4 regions of the Erwinia persicina genome follow, and region 1 is predicted to be linked to each of the others. Evidence: predicted binding sites of a transcription regulator. Region 1 holds the regulator's gene; each other region holds the start of a gene.
What was found. Region 1 encodes Fur, which represses iron uptake genes when iron is present. Its sites were predicted from a motif close to ATAATAATGAGAACNACTATCAA; they were not measured.

Region 1 (4,546 bases):
CTAATGTCACAGTTCCCGCAGGCCCGTGCACATGTAATAAGCGGTGCCGGGCACTGGGTACATGCCGAAAAGCCCGATGCGGTGTTACGTGCTATTCGTCGTTTTTTTGCGTTGTAAAAAAATTATTTGCTCCGGTTATCATAACCAAAATCATGCGTGTTGCTGCAGGGCGGCAAGACGTTCGGTCAAGGGTGTGAGCAGAAATCACTCAGTGGCCGGGAACAGGCCCAGGAAGGGCCGGATTAAGGACGCCATCATCCCCCCGACCGCTTGAAGAATGAAGGGGATAAATGATTGTCGTCACCACTTTCACTGGGGTATGATGGCGCGCTAAAATTTTGCCGCTGCTGAACCCTCAGACGGCATATCGGCCAATTCATCAGTCATCCAGCCTTTCAGTACGACGATTCCTATGGCAAAAGAGAATACGGACCGCACAACGATCGATCTGTTTGCAGATGAACGTCGTCCGGGACGACCCAAGACCAATCCGCTGACGCGTGATGAGCAGTTGCGTATCAACAAACGTAATCAGCTCAAGCGTGATAAAGTGCGCGGCCTGAAACGTGTTGAGCTGAAAATGAACAGCGACGCGGTGGATGTCCTGAATCAGCTGGCTTTCGAGCGTAATATGAGCCGAAGTGAGCTGATTGAAGAGATGCTGCTGGCACAGCTGCAAAGCCATCAGCCCTGATTCTTTCGGGGGGTGAGCACTCAGCGACAAAACCAGCAGTATTACTCATTTATCCGCTTACGGCGGTCTGTTATCATTAACGATATCTGCTAAAAAATCAGCAGTCACCATATCATTAAGATTCAAGAGGTTATTAAGCTCATGGCACTCGTCGGCATTTTCTTTGGTAGCGATACAGGCAATACCGAAAACATTGCAAAAATGATCCAGAAGCAACTGGGGAAAGATGTTGCAGAAGTTCGTGATATTGCTAAAAGCAGCAAAGAAGACCTTGAAGCCTTTGATATTCTGCTGCTGGGCATCCCGACCTGGTACTACGGTGAAGCACAGTGTGACTGGGATGACTTCTTCCCGACGCTGGAAGAGATCGACTTCAACGGTAAACTCGTGGCCCTGTTCGGCTGTGGCGATCAGGAAGATTACTCGGAGTACTTCTGTGATGCGATGGGCACTATCCGTGACATCATTGAGCCGAACGGTGCCGTCATTGTTGGCCACTGGCCGAGTGAAGGCTATCACTTCGAAGCCTCTAAAGGCATGGCAGATGACACCCACTTCCTTGGCCTGGCCATTGATGAAGACCGTCAGCCGGAGCTCACCAACGAGCGTGTTGAGCAGTGGGTAAAACAAATTTCAGATGAACTTCAGCTGCAAGACATTATCGAAGCATAGCTATAACAGCTTGATGTGGGAGGTATCTCACATCAAGTGAGTGGTTTTTCCTATAGAAGTAATAGATACATATTTGTAACTTTCATCTGCAAAACTGTACAATAACCCCATCGGTTACCCGCTTTCTCAGCGCAAGCCCCATTATTGAGGACGTGAGTCGCCCTAAGGGCGATGAGATGAGGCAGATCGAGATGTTAAACCAACATAATCCGGGCGCGCGCTTCCCTGGATGTAACGACACTTATCCTTACATCCCTTGCGGTTTCAGGCATCCCTTTTGGTTTTCATTTCGAATTATCAGTTCTATACTGAAACGCACTCATTTTTAGCGCCGACCGATGTTCAGGGCTTTTCAGCCACTAAGTGACTCGCAAAGTAACAGGACAATATCCGCATGACTGACAATAACACCGCATTAAAGAAGGCCGGCCTGAAAGTCACGCTTCCCCGACTGAAAATTCTGGAAGTGCTTCAGGAACCAGAGGGCCATCACGTCAGTGCGGAAGACTTGTACAAACGCCTGATTGATATGGGCGAAGAAATTGGTCTGGCTACGGTTTACCGTGTCCTGAACCAGTTCGATGACGCGGGGATCGTTACCCGCCACAACTTTGAAGGCGGTAAATCCGTTTTCGAACTGACCCAACAGCACCACCACGATCACCTGATCTGCCTGGACTGCGGTAAAGTCATTGAGTTTAGAGACGAATATATTGAGGAGCGTCAGCGTGAAATCGCTACGCGTCATGGTATTAAACTGAGCAACCACAGCCTGTATCTTTATGGCCACTGTTCGCTGGGTGATTGCCGTGAAGACGAGACTCTGCACGATAAGTAATCTGATCGACTGAATGCAAAAACCGATGGCCCTGCCATCGGTTTTTTTATGCCTGTCTTACAATGATTCCTGTCGGCTGAAGCGCTGCCCATCCGGGCTTACCGCTCTAATCTGCACGTCTCCGGTTACCGTTGGTAGGTTTTGTCTGTCGTAATACTGCCAGCGCTTTCCGCCGTCGGTGCTGAACTGCATCTCTAAACCAGGGAAGGCCGTGTTAGCTTCAAGTTTGCCAGCCACAATGCGTGCGCCTGGCACCGGTAAACGATAGCTGATGCCATGCTTATCGAGTTTAGCCAGCTCTCGCTGACCAAGAATATTGGCGAATCGCTGCCAGTCATCGTGTAAAGCACGCTGGTCAATCCATTGCGTTTCACCGCCCCGATACTCTTTGCCAGCTTGATAATCCTGCTCCCAAGCCGCACGATGCCAGGAGCGCTCTGCTGCAGAGAACATACGCGGGTAGATCATAGACTCCATCTGGTCATCAGTGCGTACAGTCTCACTCCACAACTGTGCCGACATACCGGTTGCACCAGGCCATGGTTTGTCAGATTTCGCATTGAAGAACTGACCGTCACGATCAACAGAAGTTTCTGCATTTTGTGGCATATTATCCGGCGCAAAACTGAACATTTTACGTTCATCATTATAACGAGTGCCCCAGTAATAGCCCCTTTCGAGTGGATTCACCTCAGACGGGAAATCCATATAGAGATAGTCTGGGTTTGAAACAATCACCTGATAGCCTTTGTTCGCCCAGTCATTCACCGTGTCGAAGCCACCCCAGTAAAGCGTATCCCAAAAATTTACCGCAACTTCAGGCGTAGCGAACGCATGGGCATCCTGGGCATTTTTCAAACCATCCTGCCAGGCCTGCATTCGCTCAATACCGTGTTTTTTGACTAATTCACTGACCTTCAAAGCAAAATAGCTCGGAAGATGCCCCAGATCGCTGACCTTACCTGATGCAATCATGGCCTGACAAACCTGGGACTTCGCCCACGGCTGATCTTCCCTGCTGAGATCAAGCTGACCTTTACCCGCCTCAGGGTGTTTGATATCGGTATAGCCAACACCAAGACGAATATTTTTTGCTTCATCCCCCCCAAAGTGCCAGCTACGCAGTGGCTGCCCGGCTTCGCGGTGCATAAGCTGAATTTCACTGATGACCTTATTAGCAAAATGCAGTGAGGAAGTCAGGCATGGGTTCAGATAGCTGGTCCGGTCATAAAGTTGTACCGACGTAGTATTGGAGTTATCTCCTGGATCGACCAGACGGTACTCTGACGCTTCTTTTGCACGGCCAGCGTTCATCAGGTGCTGATAACGCGCTTCCATGGCGATCACGGCAGCGCGGGCATGGGCAGGCATATCGACTTCTGGCAATACCTGGATACCGCGTGCTTCAGCAAATTTCACAATCTCAATGTAGTCGTCACGGCTGAAGTAGCCACTTCCGTTATTATCGCTGAACGGCCCTGAGCCTAACTGCGGTAACAGACAACGCTGTTCTTTGAGGTCGTGACAGCGTCGGCTACCCACTTCAGTCAGCTCTGGCAGGCCAGGAATTTCAATACGCCAGCCTTCATCATCCGTGAGATGGAAGTGGAAGACGTTAATTTTCCAGGCGGACATCTGGTCAAGCATCCTCAGGATGGCCGTTTTACTGTGAAAGTTTCGGCCCACATCAAGGAAGATGCCGCGGTAGCTAAAGCGTGGTGCATCATCAGCCTTCAAGGTGGCAATACGATGACTTCCGTCTGCTGGCAGGAGTGACATAATTGACTGCAGACCGTAGTAAACCCCCTGCGCATCGTACCCAATCACCTCGGCTTTATCTTTCGAGATAACCAAACTATAAGCCCCTGATATCGAAGGAATATCTTTCAGGGCTGCTGGGTTCACGGTGGTAAGGATAGGATAACCTGCCGCATTCAGTTTCACGCCCAGCAGGGAGAAACGTTGTTTAACGGCTTCCGCCCGATCTTTCGGTAAACTCGCCAAATTAAGGTTTATACCCTGACTGAGATCGGCATCCTCTTCCGCTATCACCACTTTCAGCGGAGTGGGAACAATTTGTCCACGAAGTTCGCTGGCAGCAAGTTGTTTAACATCTTGATTTTTCACGTAGCGGCTGCCAGCTTCCATCAGAATATTTTTATCTTCAGGAGTGCGTTTCCACTGATCACCAATCGGAACCACGAAACGAGAGAGATCTTCTGTATCCGTAGCCTGAATGATTTTTGGTTTAGCATCACCGGACGTCACATACCAGCGTGGCATCACGTCCGTGCTAAATAGCTGCCAGTACTCATTAACAATCGGGATGACGACAGAAGCCC
Region 2 (4,546 bases), 1.6 Mb from region 1:
GGTCTGACCATGAAAGAAACCGCCAACATGCCGCTGCGCGGTGCCACGCCAGCAGCGTCGGACATGGCGGAAGCCAAAGAGATCCTGCAGGAGCATCACGATAACATCGAGCAAAAAATCGAAGATATCAGCGAGCAGATCAGCGAGCTGGAAGCGAAACGCTCCCGCCTGATCGATCAGCATCCACGTATCAACGAGTAAACATCCGGGCGGCCAGAACAGGGCCGCCCTTCTTTTTGCCCATTTTCTCCGCAGTCAGTCCTTCAGATAAACCTTACGTGCGGCGAAAACCCACTTTATTTCCCTGAACAGCTAAACTCTCCCCCCTGACCGTAAACCGAATCTGAGGTATGAAATGAAAATTAAAAGCTACGCGGCCATGCAAGCAGGACAGGCTCTTGAACTGTATGAATACGACGCAGGCGAACTGAGCACAGAGGAAGTGGAAGTCGAGGTTGAATACTGTGGCGTCTGTCACTCTGACCTGTCGATGATCGATAACGAATGGGGTATCTCTCAGTATCCGACCATTGCCGGCCATGAAGTGATCGGTCGCGTTTCCGCCCTGGGTGAGGCGGCAAAAAATAAAGGCCTGTCCATTGGACAGCGCGTGGGTATTGGCTGGACGGCAAAAAGCTGTCAGCACTGCGATGCCTGTATCAACGGCGAGCAGGTGAACTGCGAAAAAGGCACCACCCCGACCATCCTGAATAATGGCGGATTTGCTGAAAAGCTGCGCGCTGACTGGCAGTGGGTGATCCCGCTACCGGAAAGCCTGGATGCAGCCGCAGCCGGTCCCCTGCTGTGCGGCGGCATCACCGTGTTTAAACCGCTGCTGATGAGCAATATCACCGCGACCAGCCGCGTGGGTGTGATCGGCATCGGCGGTCTGGGCCATATCGCAATCAAGATCCTGCGGGCGATGGGAGCAGAAGTGGTGGCTTTCAGCTCCACTGCCAATAAAAAGCAGTCCATCCTGGACATGGGTGCCGATGAAGTCATCAACAGCCGTGACCCGGAAGCGCTGAAAGCGCAGGCCGGACGCTTTGACCTGATCCTCAGCACCGTCGCCGTGGATCTCGACTGGAAGCCGTACTTCGATGCACTGGCACCGCAGGGCAAATTCCACACCGTCGGGGCCGTGATGAAGCCGTTCCAGGTCAGCGCGTTCGATCTGATTATGGGCGATAAAGCGATCACCGGTTCCTCCACCGGCTCTCCGGGCCAGCTGCGTTCGCTGCTGAAGCTGGCGGCACGCCGTGATATTGCACCGCACGTCGAGTTCTTCCCGATGTCAAAAATCAACGACGCACTGGAGCACGTCCGTGCGGGGAAAGCCAACTTCCGCGTGGTGCTGAAAGCCGACTTCTAAACCCTTGCCCCGGGGCCGATCGGCTGTTGCGATCGGCTCTTGCGGTCAGCGTCTTTTCCGCGGGCAGATACGCTCTTTCCCCTTCTGCCCGCCTCTCTTATTCCGCCAGCGTTCCCCCGTACGATAATATTTATTTACACCTTAACCCTTAATAATTATAGTTCTCATTTGCTTTACCATTACAGGCAATAACCTGCCTGATTGCCGTATCAGTGGACCTCACCGCTACTTCATGGATAAGTCAGAGTACTCATACCGCCTAAGGATAACCGGTAGATATTTTCGTGCCCGGTGCAGGTATTGACTCAACATCAGCAACTTATTCCAGGAATGATCGTGCCAATGTCTCGCTCTAAATCCCGTAAGCAGCATCACTCAGCGCCATTATCTGCATCACGTATTTTCACCCCGTTGGTTGCCGCACTGTTGGTAATGTCTGCATTGCAGCCCGCCGTTGCCGCCGACAGCGCCAAAACCGATACGCTGACCGTGGAGGCGAATACGGATACGGCAGCAGCCCAGGCCGCCACGGATTACAGCGTTCCGGTCACCAGCGCAGGTACCAAAATGCCGCTGACCGTGCGTGATATTCCGCAGTCTGTTTCTATTGTCAGTCAACAACGGATGCAGGACCAGGGACTGCAGAGCGTGGGCGATGTTCTGAACAACACGGTGGGCGTGTCGGCCTCTAATATCGATTCCGACCGATCAAACTATTATTCCCGCGGCTTCCTGATTAATAACTACCTTTTCGACGGCGTGCCCACCGTGGTGACCGATGTCTGGGACCTGGGCGATACCCGTTCGGACACCGCCATTTACGATCGTATCGAAGTGATTCGCGGTGCGAACAGCCTGGCCCTGGGTTCCGGTAACCCGTCAGCCTCCGTCAATATGGTGCGAAAACATGCCGACAGCAAAGTGGTCACCGGTAAGCTGTCTGCAGAAACCGGCAGCTGGGATAAACAGCGCTACGTCGGGGACGTCACCGTGCCGTTAAATGAATCTGGCACCCTACGCGGCCGCGCCATCGGGGGTTATCAGGAAAATGACAGCTGGCTTGATCGCTACCATGCCCGAAAGAAATTCCTTTCCACCGTGCTGGATGCCGATTTAACCGATTCCACCACGCTGTCACTGGGCTGGGATTACCAGGACAGCAGCTCCGAAGACCCAAGCTGGGGCGGCATCCCGACGTTCTACAGTAACGGCGAACGTACCCACTTTGACCGTAGTTTCAACTCCGGTGCGGACTGGGCCTATAGTGACAAAGAATCCAACAAGATCTTTGCCACGCTGATGCAAAAATTCGACAGCGGCTGGCAGGCACAGGTCAGCGGCAGCCACACCAGAACGACTTTCGATACACGTCTGATGTACTCTGATGGTTACCCGGATAAAGTCACAGGCACCGGTAATACGTTGTACAGCGGCTGGAACAAAGGCCGCCGTACTACAGACAGCGTCGATCTGTATGCCAACGGCCCTTTCGAGTTGCTGGGACGCTCTCACGAGTTGATGGTCGGCGGCAGCTACAGCAAACAGGAAAATACCTTCTATAACAGCTTCTCAGACCTGTCAGGGGTAGATACCGGTAACTATCACGACTGGAACGGCAGCGTCACCGAAGGGACCTGGTCACCGTGGACAAACTCACTGGCTGATACTATCCGCCAGAGATCGGTTTACACCGCCGCACGCTTCTCACTGGCTGACCCACTGTCGTTGTTAGTAGGTGCCCGCTATACCGACTGGAGCGCCAACGGTACATCAGGCTCAAACACCAGTGATAAAGTCGCCCCTTATGCGGGTCTGACTTTCGATCTTAATGACACCTACTCGCTGTACGCGAGTTACACCCGTATCTTCCAGCCACAAACCACACGCAGCAGCAGCGCGAAATATCTCGCCCCCGTGACGGGAAAAAGCTACGAAACGGGTATGAAAGGCGACTGGATGAACAGTCGCCTGACTGCATCGCTGTCGTTATTCCGTACCGAGCAAAACGGCCTGGGGGTAAACAGCTACGTCTATATTCCGAACACCACAGAATATGCGTACGATTCGGTTGATGCGGTAAGCCGGGGCGTAGAATTTGAAGTGAACGGCGCGCTGACCGACAACTGGCAGATGACCTTCGGTGCATCACGCTACATTGCCGAACAGCGTAACGGCACTGCCGTGATGCCGGAAATCCCGCGGACTACCGCGAAGCTGTTCACCCGCTACCGTCTGCCGATGCTGCAGGATCTGACCGTTGGCGGCGGCGTAAACTGGCAGAATAAAACCTGGGCCAACGTTGCCAGTGCCCCGGCGGATTATATTGACCAGTCGCCGGTGACCCTGGTGAATCTGTTCAGCCGCTACCAGGTCACGAAGCAGGTTTCTGTTCAGGCCAATATTAACAACCTGTTCGATAAAGAGTATTACGATTACCTGGGTACCTATGTTGTTTACGGCGCACCGCGAAACGTCACCGTATCGGCTAACTACTCGTTTTAATGAGATAATTTTTACCCGGAACCATGCCGGTTGTGCAGACTGGCCGGCATTGTTCTTTCTACCCGATAAAATAACGAACAGGCTACTTTTTTTCCGATACACTGCAGCATTGATCGGCTCAATGTCGCGTATTCATGCACTATTACTCCCCGGACGACACACAGTTAAAACAGCGCTCAATGCGCTTTATTCGTCGCATGTTCGCCATGCGGCAACTGGGCACTTTTTTATGTTTTTTCCCGTTTCTTTCTGTACTGTCCGAACTGAACCGGGGACTGTGGCTGGCTATTCTGCTGGGGCTTAATGCCTTTGTCTGGCCGATCATTGCCTGGATGCTGTCTCACTCATCCTGGGATCCGACCGCAACAGAACGGCGTAATCTGACCATTGATGCCGCCTTCGGCGGTATCTGGGTCGCCCTGATGGGCATCAGCCCGGTGCCCTCCTTTGTCATTATGGCGGTGCTGGCCTCAGACCGCTATGCAGCCGGTGGCTGGCCGCAGCTCAAACCGGCGATAGCCGCTTTCCTGCTGGCGTTTATTCCCGCGTGGAGCGTGGCCGGCATGCCGCTGGTGACCACGTTCAGCACGCGCACGGTCTGGCTGACGCTGCCGCTTGCCACCTGCTATATGCTGGTGCTGAGCGCCGTCTCCTATCAACTGACCCTGACCC
Region 3 (4,546 bases), 2.1 Mb from region 1:
GCCGGACTCCCAGCCGCCCAGCGACTGTAGCAGGTCAAATTTCATCGCCAGGAAAGTGGTGACCGAGCTGAACACCGCCCCCAGCATAATGCCGGCCAGCGGGACCATCAGAGAGGATTTCATGCGGATACGCTGGATCAGCAGCATAAACAGTGCGGTACCGCCGAGGGCGAACAGCGTGGCAACGCCCATTTTCAGCATGATCGGCGCCGCCGGGCTGACGATCATCACCAGCAACAGTCCCAGGCTGGCAGACTGCGTGGTGCCGACCACCGAAGGCTCAACAAAACGGTTCTGCGTCAGCATCTGCATCATCAGCCCCGCCACGCTCATCGCACTGCCCGCCAGCAGCAGCGCAGCGGTACGCGGAAAGCGGCTGATCATCAGGATCTCGCGCATCTCCGGGTCCGACCACAGGCTGGCCAGCGTGACGCGGCTGACGCCAACAAACAGGCTGCACGCCATCAGGCCCAGCAGCAATGCCAGGCCTGCAACAAAGGCAACAGATTTCATTTACGGCTGTGTTTTCGTTTTATCCAGCACCTGCTTCACCTGAGTCATCAGATTGCTGTAACTCTGAATGCCACCGGCGATATACAGCGAACCTGAATCCAGGTACACCACCTGCTGTTTTTTCCAGGCGTTGGTTTTACGCACCAGCGGGTTATCCAGCACCTGCTGCGCTGACTCGCCCTCTTTGCGGCCAATCGCGCTGTCACGATCCAGCACAAACAGCCAGTCCGGGTTAGCTTCCATAATGAATTCAGGCGACACGGCGTTACCGTGTTTGCCCGTTTCCGGGAAAGCGGTAGCGGGTTTAAAGCCCAGCACGTCATAGATAAAACCAAAGCGCGAACCTGGCGAATGGGCACTGATCTTACCGCCGTTGATCATCAGCATCATGGCGCTACCGGCAGTGGCTGACTCCTTACGCACGTCGGCTATCTGCGCGTTAAACGCCGCCAAAACCTGCCGGGCTTTTTCTTCTTTACCGAACAGCTTACCTAACTGCTCCGTGCGTTCAGTCAGACTCTGCACAAAATGTTTCGGGTCGAGATCCAGCGAGACTGTCGGGGCAATTTCACTCAGCTTGCTATAGGCATCGTGGGCGCGGGCACCGGCCAGAATCAGATCGGGTCTGGCATTGCTCAGGGCTTCAAAGTTGGGTTCGAACAGCGTGCCGGCATTCAGATACGCCTTGCCGTTGTACTTCGCCAGATGCTGCGGATAGTGCGCGCTGGTTTGTGGCACACCCATCGGGTTAATCCCCAGGGCATCAGCAATATCCAGCGTGGCCGGGCTGAGGATCACCACACGCTGCGGATTTTTCGGCACTTCCGTGGTGCCCTGCGCATGAACGATTGACAGCACGGACGCCTCTGCTGCAAAGGCCGCGGGGGTCATGGCCAGCAGAGCGGAACACAGCGTTAAAGCGAAAGCCTGAGGGAAGCGCATTTTCTCTCCTGAGAATCAGATAAGTAGCAAAAATGAGAACGATTCGCGTTTGATTTTGTTGCGGGATAATAACGACTGAGCGGCGGGATGGGTAGACAGAACATGGCACAGAGTGTTCATAAAACATCCAGCTTTCACAATCGGTGCCAAATAAGCAGATTGTGAAGTAAATATGGAAAACCTAACACATTGTATAATATCAACTAAAATCTGAGCGCTGACTTTTTCTGACAAAAGTGGCCAATTGTGGAGATTTTAAGGATTCGTTGTTTCCGCCATAGAAATGATAACAATTATCGTTATCATGCACATTCTCTTACAACACCAAACACTTTGAGATGATGCAATGAACAGGAACGGACGCTTTCGATTACACCCTCTGGCACTTTTACTGACTGCCACGCTGGCCGGGACGGCCAGCGCCGATGACGATACCGCCGCCGCCAGTGAAGTGGAGGATGTACTGCTGGTACAGAAAACAGCAGAACAGGAGTTAAAACAACAGCCTGGGGTCTCTATCATCACGGCAGAGGATATCGCGAAGAATCCGCCCGTTAACGATTTATCCGACATCATCCGCAAAATGCCCGGCGTGAACCTGACCGGCAACAGCGCTAACGGCAGCCGGGGCAATAACCGCCAAATCGACATTCGCGGCATGGGCCCGGAAAACACGCTGATCCTGATTGATGGCGTTCCCACCACCTCGCGGAATGCCGTGCGTTACAGCTGGAAAGGCGAGCGTGATACCCGCGGCGACAGCAACTGGGTACCGGCAGAGATGGTCGAACGCATTGAAGTACTGCGTGGCCCGGCCGCTGCCCGTTACGGTTCAGGGGCTGCCGGCGGCGTAATCAATATCCACACCAAACGCCCGACCAAAGACTGGCACGGCTCCCTGTCACTGTTTACCAACCAGCCGGAAAACAGCAAAGAAGGTGACACTAAACGGGCCAACTTCAGCCTGAGCGGCCCGCTGGCGGGTGACGCGCTGACCATGCGTCTCTACGGTAACCTCAACAAAACCGATGCCGATGCCGCCGATATCAACCAGGCGCAAAACGGATCTTATGCCGCGGGCCGTGAAGGGGTGCGTAACAAGGATATTAATGCGCTGGTGTCGTGGAAAATGACCCCCTCGCAGATCGTGGATTTCAGCTACGGCTACAGCCGCCAGGGGAATATCTATGCCGGCGATACCCAGTACAGTAACGGCAATATCAGCCCCGGTGGCCTGGTTGATTCGCTGTACGGTTCCGAGACCAACCGCCTGTATCGCCAGTCTTACGGGCTGACCCATAACGGCTTCTGGGAATGGGGTGACTCTAAGCTCGCCTTTAATTACGAAAAAACCAATAACACGCGTATGAAAGAGGGCTCGACCGGCCGCGTGGAAGGGATGATTAACAGCGATGAGTACAGCACCAGCCGACTGGAAAATTACCGAGCCAGCGCGGAAGCCAATATGCCGCTGGATCGCTGGATTGAGCAGACTGTGACCCTCGGCGCTGAGTGGAATCACGAAAAGCTGGACGACAGCGCCTCCATGTCAGCCACCGATGCCAGCGGCGTGATCATCGGCGATATGTCGGGGGATCCCGCCAGTCGCAGCAGCAAGAACAGCGCGACCACGGCCGCACTCTACGTCGAAGATAATATCCAGCCATGGGAAGGCACCTTCCTGATCCCGGGCCTGCGTTTTGATCACCACAGTGAATTTGGCAGTAACTTCAGCCCGAGTTTCAACTTCTCTCAGGATCTGGGTGAAAGGTTCAAACTGAAAGCCGGTATTGCTCGGGTGTTTAAAGCCCCGAACCTCTACCAGTCAAGCGAAGGCTATCTGCTGGCCACCCGGGGTAATGGCTGCCCGACGACGGTTGCCAGCGGCAGCTGCTATCTGTTAGGCAACCCTAATCTGGACGCGGAAGTCAGCGTGAATAAAGAGCTGGGGCTGGAGTTTGCTGCCGACGGTTATGCCGCGGGTGTGACGTGGTTCCGCAACGACTATAAAAACAAAATCGTCTCCGGCACTGACCTGCTCGGGCAGGCCTCCAACGGTTATAACATCCTGCAGTGGGAAAATGGCGGCAAAGCGCTGGTGGAAGGTCTGGAAGCCAGCCTGACGATCCCGGTGGTAAGTGATGTGCTCGACTGGCGTACCAATGCCACCTATATGCTGGAGTCGAAAGACAAGAAAACCGGCAACCCGCTGTCGATCATCCCTAAGTACACCATCAACTCGATGCTGGATTATCAGGTTACCGATAAGTTCTCCACCGAGCTGAACTGGACATTGTACGGACGCCAGAAACCGCGTGAGTTTGTTGAAAGCCGCCTTGAGGGCACCACCGGGCTGTCAAACAGAGAAATTGGTGCGTATTCCATTGTGGGTCTGAATATGAACTATAAGTTCACCAAAGATCTGAGTGTGAAAGGCGGCGTCAGTAATCTGTTTGATAAGCAGATTTACCGTGAAAACGACGGGGCTTCCACCTATAACGAACCGGGCCGCGCCTACTATGCGGGCGTCACTATGTCATTCTGATCCCCTGCCCCGCCACTGGAATCACTCAGGAAACATGGCAGGTCTTTATCGCGGGAGGCGCAGTACCAGGTCTACGGAGGAAGGGCTGCTTGCTGCAACGGCATAAACACATCCCTGTGGCCTGGCTGCCGGCCTTCCCTGGCCGGCAGCCTGCTGCAATCAGCCCTTCCTCCTTTACCCGCAGCCTCCGACGTGGCTGTTTTCAAACCCACAGCGGGCACGATTGTGTGAGGGGCTGTTCATCCACCCATTGAATGACTGAGAATATCTCCGGGGTCATTCCCTGACGCTAATCGCAGGTGTTTCCTCCCTCCCCTTTCCAGTGGTCCTACCAATTTCGAAAAAAGATGAATCACCCCCACAAAAAAGCAAAATTCAAACAACAATCATTGTATTTAACTAACAAAATATTAACTATCAGCAGCTGTTAACCCCAGATAGCTGAATTGGTAGGACCGTAATCAGCAGGGGGGTGAGAAAAACTCTGGAGAAACCTGTATGCAGCCCTGGCAACAAGTGTATGACCCGCTGGACAATATCTGGCTA
Region 4 (4,546 bases), 840 kb from region 1:
TGAACGGCTCACCTTTCAGCCAGCAGACGGCAGCGGCCTCCGGGTCGCCATTTGACCTGCCTGCTGCGGCCGTAGAAGACAATGCCCGTGCCGACCGTCAGGCTGCGCATGAGATCAGCGATAACCGCGTGTTTGCCTCCAAGCTGACCTTTATTATTCTGTCGGTGATTTTCGTTGGCGTTCAGCTCATCGGTATTCTGGTGGGCCTGTTCCGCTCCTTTGCCGGCATTGAGTCTAAAGCGGCCTCAAAATATATCGGTAACTTCAGCGGCTCAGAAGAGTTTGCCACCTGGCATGCGATGCGCCGCGAACGCGTAGAGCGCGACGCCCAGGAGAAACTGACCTCGCTGCAAAATCGCCTGATGATGAAGCGCACCAACAGCCAGAGCGAAGCCCTGAATACCCTGCCCACCTTCCAGGACTATGCCAGCGGCAAAGTGCGTGACAAAGCGCGGCTGGATGCCGAACAGCAGATCCAGATGCAGGAGTATGCCGCGCCTCAACCCACCCCCGCAGCACCGCCAGTGGCCGTGACTCAGGCCGTGCCTGCGCCGCAGCCGCCCGCAGCCGCCCCGGCGGTCATCCCGGAGCCTGTCGCAGCCGCCGCCATCGCACCGGCTGCCGCGCCGGTGACGGCTCCGGCTCCGACGGCCTCCGTGGCAGATGACGCGGAGGAGAAGCAGCGCATTCATGCTCTGGGCGATCTCACCTCGTTCAGCGCCGATGAACTGCAGCTGATTGCCGACGATCAGGGATTAGCCCTGCCCGCGCTGCAAAAGCGCCAGCAGGTGCAGGCCCTGCTGAATAAGGCACGTCAGGGAGGAACGGCATGAAAGCCCTTATCGCGCTGATCCTGCTGGGCATGAGCACGACGCTGTACGCTGCCGAACGTAACGATATTCCCAGCTGCTACAGCTACGCCAGGCTCGACGCCGAACGCCCGCCTGCCAGCGGGCGCGAGCTGGTGATTATTGTCGACCAGACAGTGAAAGTGCCGACCGAACTGAAAAAGTCGATCTGGCAGCAGGTGCTGCGCTTCGCCCAGCCTGGCGACCACATCATCCTGTATCAGTTCTCTGCTCTGCTGCAGGACAACTACATGAAGCGCACCTTTGACGGCAAGCTGGAAGGCCCGTTCACCGATCAGAAAGCGCGCAACAGCCTCGGCATGGACAGCCTGAAATCTCTGGATGGCTGCCTGTCGCAGCAGAAACAGTATTTTGAGCAGACGATTGGCAAAAAGCTGGCCGCTGCCTTTGCAGAGCAGGGCGACAATATTGCTAAAAGCGAGATCATGGACAGCCTGAAGCGAATCAGTGACGATCTGAAGGCAGAGCCGGCGCAGGCAAAAACCATTCTGCTGGTGTCGGATATGCTGGAAAACAGCGATTTCGGCAGCTTCTACAGCAATAATCAGATCCGCCTGCTGGCACCGGAAAAAGAGATGCAGCGCGTCAGCAAACAGCATCTGCTGGCCGATTTTGCCGACAGCAGGATCTACATTGCGGGGGCCGGGCTGATCGACAGCGAGGCGAAAAATAACTACCGTTCCGGAAAAATCATGCAGCAGCTGGAAGCGTTCTGGCGCGACTATTTTGCGGCGTCCCACGCCACGGTGATCGGCTTTGGTGCGCCGGAACTGACGGTCGATCTGCAGTAAACGCTCTGCCCGGCACGCTCTTTGCCCTTAACGCGCTGGCCTCACGGTCAGCGCGTTTTTTATTATTGGAAAATTTTTGTCGGAAGTTATTGCATAGTGACAACCAATGATAATAATTGTCGTTATCTTTCACATTCTCATTGGCATCTAAACCCATGTTCACCACTAAGCCCTGTCTGCTCGCCGTGCTGATTGCCAGCACTTGTGCCTCTTTTGCCCATGCGGCAGCCAGCGATGAAAAAACGCTGGTGGTCAGCGCCTCAGATTCCGGCGCCGCCGCCCTGCCCGCCTATACCAACAGCGCCACCAAGTCGGCGGTACCGGAAAGCAAAACGCCTCAGGTGATCAACACCGTCGGCAGCAAAGAGATTGTCGCGCGTCACGCCAGCTCGCTGAATGAAATTCTGCGCTATGCCCCCGGCGTGTCCACCGAAACCCGCGGCGCCACCTCCTACATGAGCGAATATAAAATTCGCGGTTTCACGGTGGATAACACCTTCTATGACGGCTTACAGCTGCCGTATAACGTCACGGGTAACACCAAGGCCAGTATCGATCCGATTCTGATCGACCATGTGGATATCCTGAAGGGCCCGGCGTCGGTGCTGTACGGTAACGGTTCGCCGGGTGGCCTGGTGAATATTCAAAGTAAAAAACCGGAGAAAGAGCAGAAAACCGAAGTCGGGTTTAACAGCGGCAACCGCAAGCTGCGCGAAGGCTATATCGACAGCACCGGAGCGATTGCCGACAGCGACTGGAGCTATCGCTTTATTGGTAAAGCCAGCGCCGGGGACGATCAGCCACGCACCACTCACAGTGAAAACTACCTGGTCGCTCCATCACTCACCTGGCAGCCGTCGGATAAAACCCGCCTGACGATCGACGCGCAGTATCAGGACATCCCCAGCCTGACGCCGTCTGACCCTCTGCCACTGGCCGCGCTGACGTCGTCAGATGCTTCGCGCCGCACTTATGCAGGCGACCGCTGGAGCGGCTTTAAACAGCGCCAGTGGATGCTGGGTTACAGCTTTGAGCATCAGTTCGATAACGGCTGGGGTGTGGCGCAGAAGGCGCGCTATTTTGACGTTGATACCCACCAGCGCAGTATTTATGCCTCGGGTCTGACCAATCCGGCCGTCAGTAACAGCCAGCTGGATCGGTTTGCCTACACCACCGATGAAGACCTGAAAAGCTTCAATATCGATAACCAGGTGACGAAGCAGTGGGATCTGGGCGACTGGCAGCATCACCTGCTGGCGGGCGTGGACTATCAGCGGATGGATTCTCACTTCAACTATCAGTACGCCACCCGCACACCGGGCTTTGATCTCAGCAATCCGGACTACAACCAGGTCAACGAATCGGCACTGGGCCTGTATACCGCCCAGCTTAACCGTCTGAGCTTCAACCAGACCGGCTACTACTTCCAGGACCAGGTGGAGTTCGGCAATCTGAGCCTGATCGCCGGGTTACGCTACGATGACTACCGATCCACCAACACCGACTACCTCGGTAATAATCAAAAAGAGTGGGTGGCGCAGCACCGCCTGACCAAACGCCTCGGGGCGCTCTACACCTTTGATAACGGTATCGCACCGTTTATCAGCTACTCCGAAGGCTTCAAACCGGTTTCTCCGACGGGCAACCTGACCTCCGCTAAACCGACCACCAGCCGTCAGCTGGAAGGCGGGGTGAAATACCTGCTGGCCGATTACGCCACCACGGTGACCGCCTCGGTGTTTAATATCCGGCAGAAAAACGTGCTCACCTCCGATCTCAGCTTCCTCAATTATCGCCAGACCGGGGAAGTGGAATCGAAAGGGGCAGAGCTGTCGGTGATCAGCCGTCCGACCGACAATATCAGCCTGATCGCCAACTATGCCTATACGCACGCGCTGAATACCGAAGATGATAAGTACCAGGGGAAACGCCCGACCCAGGTGGCGGAAAACAGTTTTAATCTTTGGGGTGACTACACCTTCGACAACGGCGCAGTGCGCGGCCTGACTGTCGGTGCCGGTGCGCGCTACGTCGGCCCGATGGAGATTGCCCTGGCCAACGATCAGGGCAAGCTGGGCGGCACCACGCTGTGGGATATGGCGGTATCTTACAATATGGCAGCGGTCTCGCCACAACTGGCCGGGGTGACGCTGAAAGCCAGCGCGCAGAACCTGACCAATAAAGAAACCTTCACCTGCTACGACACCACGAACTGCTGGATCGGCCGTGACCGCACCTGGCAGGCGGGCATCAGCTACAGCTTCTGAGCCCCGCTCACTGCAGGCACTCTCTCTCCGGGAGTGCCTTTTTTTATTCAACGCAGCGGGTGCTGCGTCCCCGTCAGTACCGGCATCGCCTCACGCATCATGGTCAGAAACATCCGCAGGCGCGCAGGATAGTAGCGGGCGTGGGGATAGACCAGATACACCGGCAGTGCGGCGGCCTGCCACTGCGGCGCGAGGTGCAGTAACGTTCCGCGCGCAATATCCTCCTGCACCACCCATGATGACGCAATCCCTACACCCATCCCTGCCAGCACCGCATTGCGCAGGGCGTAAAGACTGTCGGTCAGCAGCCGTGGCTGGATATCAAAGCGCTGGTTTTCTCCGCCAGGAAGGTGCGTCAGCGAGACGCTGTGACGATAGAAGGTGCTGAGGGCCAGCCATGGCAGGCTCTGGAGCTGTTGCGGGTGCTGCGGTACCGCATCCGTCGCCAGAAGCGCGGGGGAACCAATGACAATGCGCGGCACTTCTGCCACCAACTGGGCCACCACCGACGGTTCGGTGACCGGGCCGACGTGCACCGCGCAGTCGATGCCCTCGGCAATAAAGTCCGGGTGGCGGTCACTCAGCATCCACTCCACGGTCATCCGGGGGTAGCGCTGCA

Region 2: the regulator Fur is predicted to act here: its motif matches at 1,524-1,546, upstream of fhuE (ferric-rhodotorulic acid/ferric-coprogen receptor FhuE).
Region 3: the regulator Fur is predicted to act here: its motif matches at 1,733-1,755, upstream of K6L24_RS03565 (TonB-dependent siderophore receptor).
Region 4: the regulator Fur is predicted to act here: its motif matches at 1,767-1,789, upstream of K6L24_RS19315 (TonB-dependent siderophore receptor).

What each region holds. Positions count from the first base shown of each region.
Region 1 is NZ_CP082141.1:3,321,898-3,326,443, forward strand. It holds gene ybfF (esterase) at 1-117, shown strand, start outside; gene ybfE (LexA regulated protein) at 413-694, shown strand; gene fldA (flavodoxin FldA) at 836-1,366, shown strand; gene fur (ferric iron uptake transcriptional regulator) at 1,761-2,204, shown strand; gene K6L24_RS15265 (beta-N-acetylhexosaminidase) at 2,262-4,546, opposite strand, start outside.
Region 2 is NZ_CP082141.1:232,670-237,215, reverse strand. It holds gene proP (glycine betaine/L-proline transporter ProP) at 1-201, shown strand, start outside; gene ahr (NADPH-dependent aldehyde reductase Ahr) at 356-1,372, shown strand; gene fhuE (ferric-rhodotorulic acid/ferric-coprogen receptor FhuE) at 1,715-3,874, shown strand; gene K6L24_RS00990 (diguanylate cyclase) at 4,009-4,546, shown strand, end outside.
Region 3 is NZ_CP082141.1:771,806-776,351, reverse strand. It holds gene K6L24_RS03575 (ABC transporter permease) at 1-513, opposite strand, end outside; gene K6L24_RS03570 (siderophore ABC transporter substrate-binding protein) at 514-1,455, opposite strand; gene K6L24_RS03565 (TonB-dependent siderophore receptor) at 1,802-4,000, shown strand; gene lldP (L-lactate permease) at 4,499-4,546, shown strand, end outside.
Region 4 is NZ_CP082141.1:4,166,127-4,170,672, forward strand. It holds gene K6L24_RS19305 (hypothetical protein) at 1-833, shown strand, start outside; gene K6L24_RS19310 (hypothetical protein) at 830-1,660, shown strand; gene K6L24_RS19315 (TonB-dependent siderophore receptor) at 1,816-3,927, shown strand; gene K6L24_RS19320 (LysR family transcriptional regulator) at 3,975-4,546, opposite strand, start outside.